DNA from 2 places in the Pacificibacter sp. genome. Region 2 is predicted to be linked to the other one. Evidence: riboswitches for the same ligand, from Rfam matches in the RefSeq annotation. Region 2 holds a riboswitch; the other holds the start of a gene.
What was found. A riboswitch is a leader RNA that binds a small molecule or an ion and turns the genes downstream of it on or off. The one in region 2 is predicted to bind FMN.

Region 1: it holds a riboswitch for FMN, as region 2 does, so the genes downstream of both, ABF287_RS04300 (DMT family transporter) here and ABF287_RS01575 (6,7-dimethyl-8-ribityllumazine synthase) in region 2, are expected to answer to the same signal.

The regions. Positions count from the first base shown of each region.
Region 1 is NZ_JBDMZG010000042.1:2,808-8,269, forward strand. It holds gene ABF287_RS04270 (LysR family transcriptional regulator) at 1-554, opposite strand, end outside; gene ABF287_RS04275 (DUF1127 domain-containing protein) at 676-888, shown strand; gene ABF287_RS04280 (Bax inhibitor-1/YccA family protein) at 1,105-1,878, shown strand; gene ABF287_RS04285 (hypothetical protein) at 2,027-2,632, shown strand; gene ABF287_RS04290 (GNAT family N-acetyltransferase) at 2,637-3,209, opposite strand; gene rpmG (50S ribosomal protein L33) at 3,344-3,511, opposite strand; FMN riboswitch at 3,851-4,013, shown strand; gene ABF287_RS04300 (DMT family transporter) at 4,096-5,016, shown strand; gene ABF287_RS04305 (DUF533 domain-containing protein) at 5,089-5,462, opposite strand, start outside.
Region 2 is NZ_JBDMZG010000020.1:50,098-55,559, reverse strand. It holds gene ABF287_RS01580 (DUF882 domain-containing protein) at 219-788, shown strand; gene ABF287_RS01575 (6,7-dimethyl-8-ribityllumazine synthase) at 864-1,334, opposite strand; FMN riboswitch at 1,423-1,559, opposite strand; gene ABF287_RS01570 (MipA/OmpV family protein) at 1,897-2,715, shown strand; tRNA gene ABF287_RS01565 (tRNA-Arg) at 2,848-2,924, opposite strand; gene ABF287_RS01560 (cysteine desulfurase) at 2,994-4,211, opposite strand; gene ABF287_RS01555 (YIP1 family protein) at 4,204-4,701, opposite strand; gene sufD (Fe-S cluster assembly protein SufD) at 4,707-5,462, opposite strand, start outside.

The sequences.
Region 1 (5,462 bases), on a different contig from region 2:
AACGCCAAACGCAAAGGCCTTTGGCGCCAAGCAGAGCCATTGATCGCGCCGATCCAAACCAAAGGCAGCTCCACCAAAGTCTCGCCGCCGGCGTCCACCGCATCTTCTGTGGTTAAAATCATATCGGCCTCGCCCTTGGCCAACATCTCTTTAAGCTTTACCGTAAAAGACGACACCAAATTGACGCGCATCCGTGGGAAGGCGTGATTGAATTGCTGCAACACCTGCGGAATAGACGGGTACACGACGTCATGCGGCACGCCCAAGACGATCTCGCCTTCAAATTCTTCCGCAGTCAGTCTTCCGAACACTTCGTCATTCAAATCCAACATACGTCGCGCATAGGACAAAAGCTGTTCGCCATTGGCGGTCAACGCTATCGTGCGCGCCGAACGATCCAGAAGCTTCAAGTCAAGGCTTTCTTCCAGCCGCTTGAGCTGCATCGAAACGGCAGACTGCGTGAGATTTAAGAACCCCGCCGCCCGTGTGACGCCGCCACAATCAGCCACAGCGACAAAAGACCTGAGGGCCGTCATATCCAGATTTCGCGCCATATCAAACTCCGTGATACTTTATCTAACAATCATTCATTTTACTTATGTCGCACAATCGGCGAAACATATCAACATGAATGATACATAGACACTGACACTTCACACATAGGAAAGTAAAGCCATGCTTACATTGACACTCCGCGCTCCACGCGCCCGCAGCCACTCTTCATCATTGTTGTCTCGCTTTGTCCAAGCGCGCGCATTGGCGCGTCAACGAAAAGCTTTGGCAGAACTCGACGACACAATCCTAGAAGACATCGGCCTCACACGCATGGAAGCCGACCGCGAAGCCGCACGCCCGACTTGGGATGCCCCTCAACACTGGATGAAATGATCTTGTTAAGTCTCAAAAGTATCGCCTGATTGGACTCATTGTCCCCGATCCATCAGCGATCCAGACCGCGCTTTGCAAAAAGGCGCGGTCTTTTTACATCTTCACCCCCGATTTCCACCTTTGCGCCTTGAAAATGACCCGTTTCACGCCAATATTGATGTGGAAACCAAGCAATCGGCTTGGAACAAAGTTTTAAATCGCACAGGAGACAGTTTAATGGCTGACTACAGAACGATTGATGCAGGCATTGGTGCCCGCTCAGCCGCCCAAATCGATGCAGGCCTTCGCACGCATATGAACAAAGTTTACGGCACGATGTCTATCGGGCTGTTGCTGACTGCGTTGGCAGCTTGGGCTATTGCAAATCTTGCTGTGACCTCAACCCCAACTGAATTCATGTTCCGTGACGGTCAATACCTGACGGGCCTCGGTCAAGCGATTTACATGTCCCCATTGAAATGGGTCGTCATGTTTGCCCCGCTCGGCATGATCTTTGCCTTTGGCGCAGCCGTTAACCGCCTGTCTGCCTCTGGCGCACAGCTCTTCTTCTACGCATATGCGGCGCTGATGGGCCTCTCAATCAGCTCGATCTTCTTGGTCTACACAGGTATTTCGATCACGCAGACATTCCTCGTGACCGCAATTTCCTTCGCAGGCCTGTCGATCTTTGGCTACACTACTAAGAAAGACCTGTCCGGCATGGGCACGTTCTTGATGATGGGCTTGATCGGTTTGATCGTTGCTTCCATCGTCAACATCTTCTTGGGTTCTGGCATGCTGAGCTTTGCGATCTCTGCCATCGGCGTTTTGATCTTTGCTGGTCTGACCGCTTATGACACGCAGAAAATCAAAACAGAGTACCTTGCGCATGCACATGCGATGGATGCTTCATGGCTTGCGAAATCCGCGATCATGGGCGCGTTGAACCTCTACCTCGACTTCATCAACATGTTCATGTTCTTGCTGAGCTTCCTCGGCAACCGCGAGTAATTTTAGCTACATTCGAATAGAGAAAGGCCGGTCTTAGGACCGGTCTTTTTCATTTGTGACGTTGCTTAAACTGGAGTTTTCGATAGCTTAAAGCGAAACTGAGATGCCGCCACACGAACCTGGTGCCGCGCATGGGCAAAGGACTTATATGAAAATTCTCTATGTTGACGATGAACAAAGCACTCTAAATGCCTTTGCGCAAAACCATGCACGCGACCGCGTTTTCGTGGAAACCCGTCAAGACAGTTCAGATGTGGTCGAGCGCTTGACCGAATGCGCATCAGCAGATTTGCCTAACCTAATCGTGCTTGACCTTTATGCGACAAAGGACGTGCTTAACAGCGCTGAGGCGGCTCAAGTCAACCAACAGGTTGATGATCTCGTGCGCCAGATTTCGGACAAACGCAAAGAACTTGCCACTGTAGTGCATCACTCAAAAACACCGACAGGCCTTGAGACGTTAAAGCGCCTTAAGGCCACACCCAGTTTGCGTGATATTCCCGTTGTTTTGACCACCCGTGAAGGCCTATCCTTGATTGGCGACGAACAGTATAGCGAATCCGTCCAACTTGGAGCCAACTGGATTATGAAAGGGCGCAAGGCACAGACCGAGCGCACCTTTTTCTTTAAGGTAGTGAATGACGCCAGACATGCAGGACCGCGCATCAAGAGAGATGTTTCATTAATGATCGTCGGCACTCTTTTGGGCACGGCCCTAAGTCTTGGGATCCCATATCTGGTGTCGCAAATCTAGACCTTTACGCCAAGGCGCGCTGCATCTGGATCGCAGGGAGGTACAAGCCAGGTTCCAACGTCAATTCAACCTCACCTGTGGCACTGAACCCCTGCGCCTCATAGAACTCTTCAGCCGCCAAAGTGGACAGGCAAAACATTTTCTCAACCCCCTGAGTTTGCGCGTGCGCCAAGGCGTGTTCAACAATCAGCGAGCCAACACCCGAGCGGGTCCATTTGGGCAGAACGGCAACACGGCGCATGTGGCCGTTGCTGGCAGGCCCAAGACCGCCAAAGGGCGTCGCCTGAGACCAACCCCCTGCGCCCAAAAGCACACCGCCAGCGTCCGCAACAAAATAGGTACCGCCAGACAACAGGCTGGGGGCGGTACGCATCAAACGTGGCAAGGCCCGCGCAAGAATATCATCGTGGTAAACGGGCTTCATCAACGCGCCGTAGCTGGCAGCAATCAGCGTATCGATGGCAAGCGCGTCGCTTGGCAAAGCCGCACGCAAAATAAAGGGCGGCAAATCTGTATTGGGGTGCGATTGAAGGCTTAAACTGCCGTCATTCGAAGGGCTTTCTTGTAATAGGCACATATCGGGATCTCCTGTGTCACGCCTATGCTGCGTGTCGTATCGGGGAGGTCCGCGAGGATAATCTTTTAAGCAAAGAAAAACCGCGCGAACCTTGTGGTTTGCGCGGCTTTTGCATTTCGTCGTTCAAATCAGGCTTACTTGATTTTGCCTTCTTTGTACTCAACATGCTTGCGCACAACCGGGTCGTACTTTTTCATGACCATCTTTTCGGTCATCGTACGCGCGTTCTTTTTGGTCACATAAAAGTGGCCCGTGTCCGCAGTTGAGTTCAGACGGATTTTGATTGTGGTTGGCTTAGCCATTTTTAAAGTCTCCAGTCTTTCGTCCAACGGGTCAGTCGGGCACTTACGCGTGACACCCCGTGAAATCTCTTGAAGCCCGCCTTTTATAGGGTTGCCAGACCGAGTCAATGGTCAAGGCGCCAAAAAAAGCAAGCAAGGCCACCATGGCCAAAAAAATAACGCACTGATCGCTAAAAACGTTCAATCCGTCGCTCTTGCGCACCCTATGACACAGATTCGCCGGCACAACCAGTGGCATATGGCAGATCTTTGACGCTTCTTTTTGGCCATTGCGATTCAATACCCCAGTTGCGCTCAAGCGCTTGGCCGCATAACGTCACCGCGCGGTCAATTCGGCCGCAACGTTCTCAGGGCGGGGCGCAATTCCCCACCGGCGGTAAGGTTGGCGTGCGAACGACAACCAAGCCCGCGAGCGCTTTGGGTGGCACGTGCCACTCTTGGGTCAGCAGATCTGGTGTGATTCCAGAGCCGACGGTCATAGTCCGGATGAAAGAGAGCGGGACCAAATGCGAAGCGCCCCACGGCGTCTGCGCACTGTGTTGTCCTGTGTGCCTTGAGTTATGCGCAACAGAAAAGGACATCGCATGACTCGACCAATTCAATCGACCTCCGCGCCATTTGGCGCCCTTCATTCCCCTGCACGGCTCGGCGCCGCCTTAATGGTTATTGCAGGTATTCTCTTCGCCGTGATCAATCTTTTGGGCCAATACGGCACCATGGTTCAGGGCATCGCCCCGACCCGCCTCGCCTTTTGGCAATATTTCATCGCCTTTGTATTTTCCGCCCCTTGGGTGATCCGCCATGGGATCAAGGCCATGCACACCAGCGCGCTGACCTTGCACGTGATGCGCGTGGTATCTTCTGCCATCGGGGTGCAATTGTGGATCACGGGGTTGGCCCATGTGCCAATCTGGCAAGCCATTGCCTTGATCATGCTATCCCCCTTTTTCGTCACGCTGGGCGCGGGATTGTTCTTGGGCGAAAAGAGCACGCTCGAGCGTTGGATCGCTGTCACCGTTGGCTTCATCGGCGGCATGATCATACTGGCCCCGTGGGCAGAAGACTTTTCGGCCTACGCGCTTTATCCAGTGGGGGCAGCTGTGTTTTGGGCTTTGACGTCCTTGCTGACCAAACGCATGACCGCAACGGAAAGCCCTGAGAGCCTGACGGTTTATCTGTTGCTCTTGCTGACACCAATCAATCTGGCCTTGGCTGTCAGTGGCGATGCCGGTCTTGGCAACCTTGCCATCGGGGCAAACCTTGTGGGGCTTGTGATGCTGTCTGCTGGGGTTTTGACTGCGCTGGCGCAATACGCCATCGCCAAGGCTTATAGCGTTGCAGATGCGGCGTATTTGCAGCCCTTTGACCACCTCAAACTCCCGCTCAATGTGGGCTTTGGCGTGCTGGCCTTCGGCTTTGTCCCACCAGGGTCGATGTGGCTTGGGTCCCTGCTAATTGTCGGCGCGTCCGTGTATCTGCTGCGCCAAGAATCGCGCAGCACTTGACGCATCCCACCCTAAAATCAAAAAAGGGCGGCCCCATCAGGCCGCCCTTTTCAATTTAAAAAACCCGATCGCTTACAAAGCAGGTTTGCCCATAGACAGATGAATCTCTGTTTGCTTAGCGGGATCCAACTGAACCGCCTCGGCCAAAGCTTTCAAAAACGTGCGCTCTGCATCTGTATCAACCGAAATCGCCATCAACGCAGCCGCATAGACTTTGGCTTTGGTCTCTTCTGTCACATCCTTGGCCAAAGCCGTCGGGTCAACGGGGGCATCAAGTTCACCTTGGACGAAATCAATTTCTTCTTGCGAGGCGTCTGTCAGGTGATCCAAGATTTTGGTGCGTTCTTCGGCGTCGATTTCACCATCAGATTTTGCGGCCATAATCATAGCGCGGATCATCAGCTTGGCGTTTTCTTCAGTGGCCTCACCGATGGGCGTGCCCTCGG
Region 2 (5,462 bases):
ATGGAAACGGTTTTCAATCAGTCAAACATTGCATCGTTCTGAAGTGCTTACAGTTGTTTTGGCAAAGTCCGAAACAGGTAAATATGCTGCTGACTTCCCTAAACATGGGGACGATTTAGTTCAGAGTGAGTGGTAGTCGATCAGTTAGAATGCCGAAAAATCGGCACACCAAGCCATCCGCGTTGAGGCGGGAATTTAAAAATGGGACGCTTGAGATCATGACGACAGAAAAGTCTAGCGTAATTACGCGGCGCACGCTTTTGCGCAGTTTTGCAGCAGCAAGTCTTTCAGCAGCACCAGTCTATGCCAATGCAGCAGGGTTTCTTCGGGGATCTGGCGATATTCGTCGTTTGCGCATGTATTCTGGCCGCACTGGGGAAAGCATCGACACAATCTATTGGGTCGAGGGCGAGTACATTAAAGATGCTTTGAAAGAAGTGACATATTTCATGCGCGACTGGCGCAACAGCAAAATGAAATCCATTGACGCCCGCACCGTCGACATTATGGCTGCGGCTCATGGATTGATGGATGTCAACGAACCCTACATGTTGCTGTCCGGCTACCGCTCACCAGAAACCAACAACTTGTTGCGTTCACGGTCGCGTGGTGTGGCTAAGAACTCCCTCCACATGAAGGGTGAAGCCGCTGATTTACGCCTCAAGTCCCGCTCCGTTGGCCAAATGGCCGCAGCTGCGCAAAATTGCTCAGCTGGCGGCGTTGGCAGCTACCGTGGAGCGAACTTTGTTCACATGGATTGTGGTCCTGTACGGACATGGAAAGGCTGATTTCGCCCTATTTCATCACACCATTTTAAAAGCCGCCCCTTTGGGCGGCTTCTTTGTTTTGCGATACAAGAACCGTTACGCCGCAACGGGCGCCGGAATTTCCAAAGCCAACACATCCCGAACGGCATTCGCTGCCTCAGCACCCTTTTTCAAGAAATGGTCGGTGTAGAACTTGATGTGATCTTCGGTGGAATGAAAATGATGCGGCGTCAAAGACACGGAGAACATCGGCACTTCAGTTTCCAGCTGCGCGCTCATCAAGCCAGAGACCACGGCGTCTGCCACAAAGTCATGACGGTAAATGCCGCCATCGACGACCAAAGCCGCAACAACGATCGCATCGTACTTGCCGGTTTTTGCAAGGCGCTTGGCCAAAAGAGGTGCTTCAAATGCACCAGGAACATTGTAGACGTCTGTGGACGACGCAGGCGCGTGTTTTGAAATTTGTGCGCAAAATCCGTCGTAAGCTTGATCGACAATGTCAGCATGCCAACGGGCGCGAATAAACGCGATGCGCGGAGAAGATGTTTCGAAGTTTGAAGTCATGTTAGTCATTTTGGAACCCTTGAGTTTACACTGTTAGGTCCCAGAGCACGAAGGAGCACTCACAGCGAGCCAAAGCCCCCTGTTCACACCCCATTCTCTACCATCCGGACTTTAACCGTCGGTTCTGGAATTTCACCAGATCTGCTGACCCTTACGTTTTTACGCGTAAGGCGCTCGCGGACTATAACCGCCGGTGGGGAATTACACCCCGCCCTGAGAACTGTCCTAAATTTAGGCAGTACCGCAAATAAGGTCAAGACCTGTGCGCCTCCAAATGAATGCACCAAAGCACAGAACATTGGCACAAAATGCACATAAACAACGCGACTCACCGCAAACCATTCCGGACATTTACCTCACCATCACACTGATTGAACGGCGGTTCGGAAGGAGAATTTGCAGCGCTGCATAGATAATGAGAGCTGCACGCGGGACATATCATTCCCTCACACTATATGTAGCATCAAGCAACCGCACGATGAAGCCTGAGATCACAGTGCATATATCTAATGTCTTGAACAGAAACATGACGACCTGAGGTCGATATCAAAGGTGAAAGTACATGAATTTACTGCCAACTCTTTCCGTAATCGTAAGCATCGCATTGCCAACAGCCGCACTGGCGCAGGATCACCGCGGTCACAATGAAGGCCTGCAAATCACCATCAGTGGCGGTATTGTCAGCGCACCGTCCTATTTGGGTGATGATGACTATCAGACAACTGTGTTTCCTAATATCTCGCTGAGCTACGGAGAGCGTCTAAAGGCATCGTTGCGCGGCATTGAATACACCGCAATCATTCGAGACAACTGGAGTGCCGGTGGTATTCTGGCTTACGACTTTGGCCGTGAAGAAGACCCTGGCAAAAGCGATTTGACGATTTCTGGCGACGCCTCAACTGACTTGATTGGATTGGGCGATGTTGACGGCACTATTGAGATCGGCGGCTTTGTGGAATATGGCGCGGGCCCGATCGCGTCTAGACTAGAACTACGCCAAGGTGTCGACGGCGGTCACGACGGCTTGCACGGGGAAGCCAGTGTCAGTTACCGCGGTCTGTTCGACGTGTTTGCCGCCCCTGCATTCTTCTCAGTCGGACCGAAAGTGACGTTTGCCGACGATGCCTACAACAGTGCCTACTTTGACGTCTCAGAAACGCAATCCATTGCCTCAGGCATCAGTGAGTATGACGCAGGCGGTGGGATCAATTCCTACGGCCTAAGCGCCTCTGTCATGATGCCACTGTCTGAACATACATCTTTGGTTGGATTTGTAGACTACGACCAATTGACCGGTGATGTTGGGGACTCCTCCATCGTACAAGAACGCGGATCGCAGGATCAGGTTCGCACGGGCATCTTTATCAACTACACATTCTAAGAGCGCTGAAAGCTTTCGCTGTTGCGCCATGCCCTGCAAGGACGGTCATGGCGAAAGCTTCTTCTTTCATCCATCAACTTAAAAGAGCGACAGATGCACATCTGGCATACTGCTCGTAATATCAAGGGATTGTGGCGCACCTAAGAGGATTCGAACCTCTGGCCTCTGCCTTCGGAGGGCAGCGCTCTATCCAGCTGAGCTATAGGTGCATTGAGGCTCGGTATAGGCCATGGGTTTGAGGGGTGCAAATGGTTTTCGCGCCCCTCAGGCATTGTCTTTTAAGCAAACAGATCGTGACACAACTCAAGCGCTGAGACCAATGTGTCGACGTCCTCTTTGGTGTTGTACATCGCGAAAGATGCGCGGCAGGTGGCAGTCACGCCCAAGTGCTCCATCAATGGCATTGCGCAATGCGCACCAGCCCGTACAGCAACGCCGCGCTTGTCCAGCACCGTCGACAAATCATGCGCATGGGCACCAGCCATCGTGAACGAGAAAATCGCGCCCTTATCTGGCGCTGTGCCTTGAACCTGCAACCAATTGAGGCTTTGCAGCTTCTCGCTCGCGTATGTGGCAATCTCGGCTTCATGCTTTGCGACATTGTCCATGCCAACGTTCATCAACCAGTCCAAAGCCACGCCCATTCCGATGGTTTGCACGATGCCAGGCGTGCCGGCCTCGAACTTCATCGGTGGTTTGTTGTAAGTCACAGTGTCCCGTCCAACAACGTCGATCATATCGCCACCGCCCATGAAAGGGCGCATCTCGGCTTGGCGATCAGGGTGCACGTAAATCGCCCCTGAACCCGAGGGACCATAAAGTTTATGACCGGTGATAGGATAGAAATCACAGCCCAAATCTTGGACATCAACAGGACCGTGTACAGCCCCCTGAGATCCGTCGATCAAGCTGGCAATGCCGCGTTCGCGTGCGGCGTGGCAAATGGCTTTCACATCAACGCGTGTGCCGGTGACGTTTGACATCTGCGTCACAGAAACCAGCTTGGTTTTTGGCCCCATCGCGTCAATCACGGCTTGCGCATCTAAGCTGCCATCAGGGGCACATTCGACCCACTTGATCACAACCCCCATACGCTCGCGCAGAAAATGCCATGGAACGATGTTGGCGTGATGCTCCAAAACGGAAATCAGAATTTCGTCACCAGCCTGAAGGCGTGGCATGGCCCAACTGTAAGCGATCAAATTGATGCCTTCGGTCGTGCCAGAGGTAAAGATGATGTCATCTTCATGAGGCGCGTTCAAAAACGTCTTTACGATATCGCGCACGCCTTCGTATTTGTCCGTCGCAAGGTTGGACAAAAAGTGCAAACCACGGTGAACATTAGAATATTCTTCTGAATAGGCCTGTGTGACCGCATCAATTACAACCTGTGGCTTTTGCGCGGACGCCCCGCTGTCGAGATAGGTCAAAGGCTTGCCATTGACCTGCCGCGACAGAATGGGGAACTGCGCGCGAATGGCGTTTACATCATACATCAGAGACCTCTTTGGGAAAGGCGACTTCGATCAGCCCCAAACTCCAGAACACCACAAAAGTTGCGAAAGCGATAAGGCCGATGATGGTCACGCCAGCCCCTGCCCCCAAAAATCCCACCATCATGCCGTACAACAGCCACAGTGGGGATGCCGCCAAAAGCGGCCAGAACGTCGCCATGCGCGTCTCATATGCAGACTGTTTGCCGCCCACCAGACGCAACACGAAATGTAGGAACATTGCCAAAGCGTAAAGCACAAGCGGCATGATAAAGACCCATGCCAAAAGTGCGCCTCCGACCATCATTTCCAACTCTTTGCCCTGCTCAAAAGCTTCGCGAGACAAACGCGGCCACTGCGCCACAAAGATCAAACTGCACGCCAACACAACCGTGATCAGCGCGCTGCCTTCGTTGACCACAGGCCCAATGCGATGGCGCAACACCGCACGCGGGGCGCGGTAGTTGCGTAAGATATCAGAGACGACGCCCATAGCGCTTATCCTTTACGGCGCGCAAGCCACGCTTCGAGACGTTCCAAAACGTCACCCGCAATGTCTTCGCGTTCGATTTCTTCGATGGCTTCCGCCAAAAACGCCAACGTTAGCAAATCGGTGGCCTCAACTGTCGGAACACCGCGAGACTTAAGATAGAACAAGGCTTCTTCGTCGATCGCACCCGTGGTGGACCCATGTGAACAGGCAACGTCATCGGCGTAAATCTCAAGCTCAGGCTTGGCCAAGAACTGACTGTCATCATCCAGCAAAAGTGCTTGCGAAATCTGATAGCCATCGGTTTTCTGCGCGCCGTCTTTGACCAAGATTTTGCCTTGGAAAACGCCTGTCGCGCCATTGCGCAAAACCTTTTTAAAGACCTGACGGGATTCACAACGTTCGGCATCATGCGTGATAAAGACGGTGTCATCATGCAGGAACTCACCGTCGCCCATGCAAACACCGCCAACATGCGCTTGTGAATCGTCGCCCAAAAGTTCGATCACGACTTCGTTGCGCGTCAAAATGCCGTTTGCAGTCATTGTGAACGACTTGAACAAGCTTTCGCTGCCAAGACGGGCAAAAATATGCGTGGCCGCACGGCGTTCGTGGTCACGACCTTGCGCGCGAATGTGGTGGAACGACGCGCCATCAGCGACGTCTACTTCCAAGACTTTGTTGAACCGCGCCGCTGCTGGACCATTTTCCAACAACGTCACTTCGCCACCTGTTTCGATCTTAACGAGGTGGTGCAAGATAGC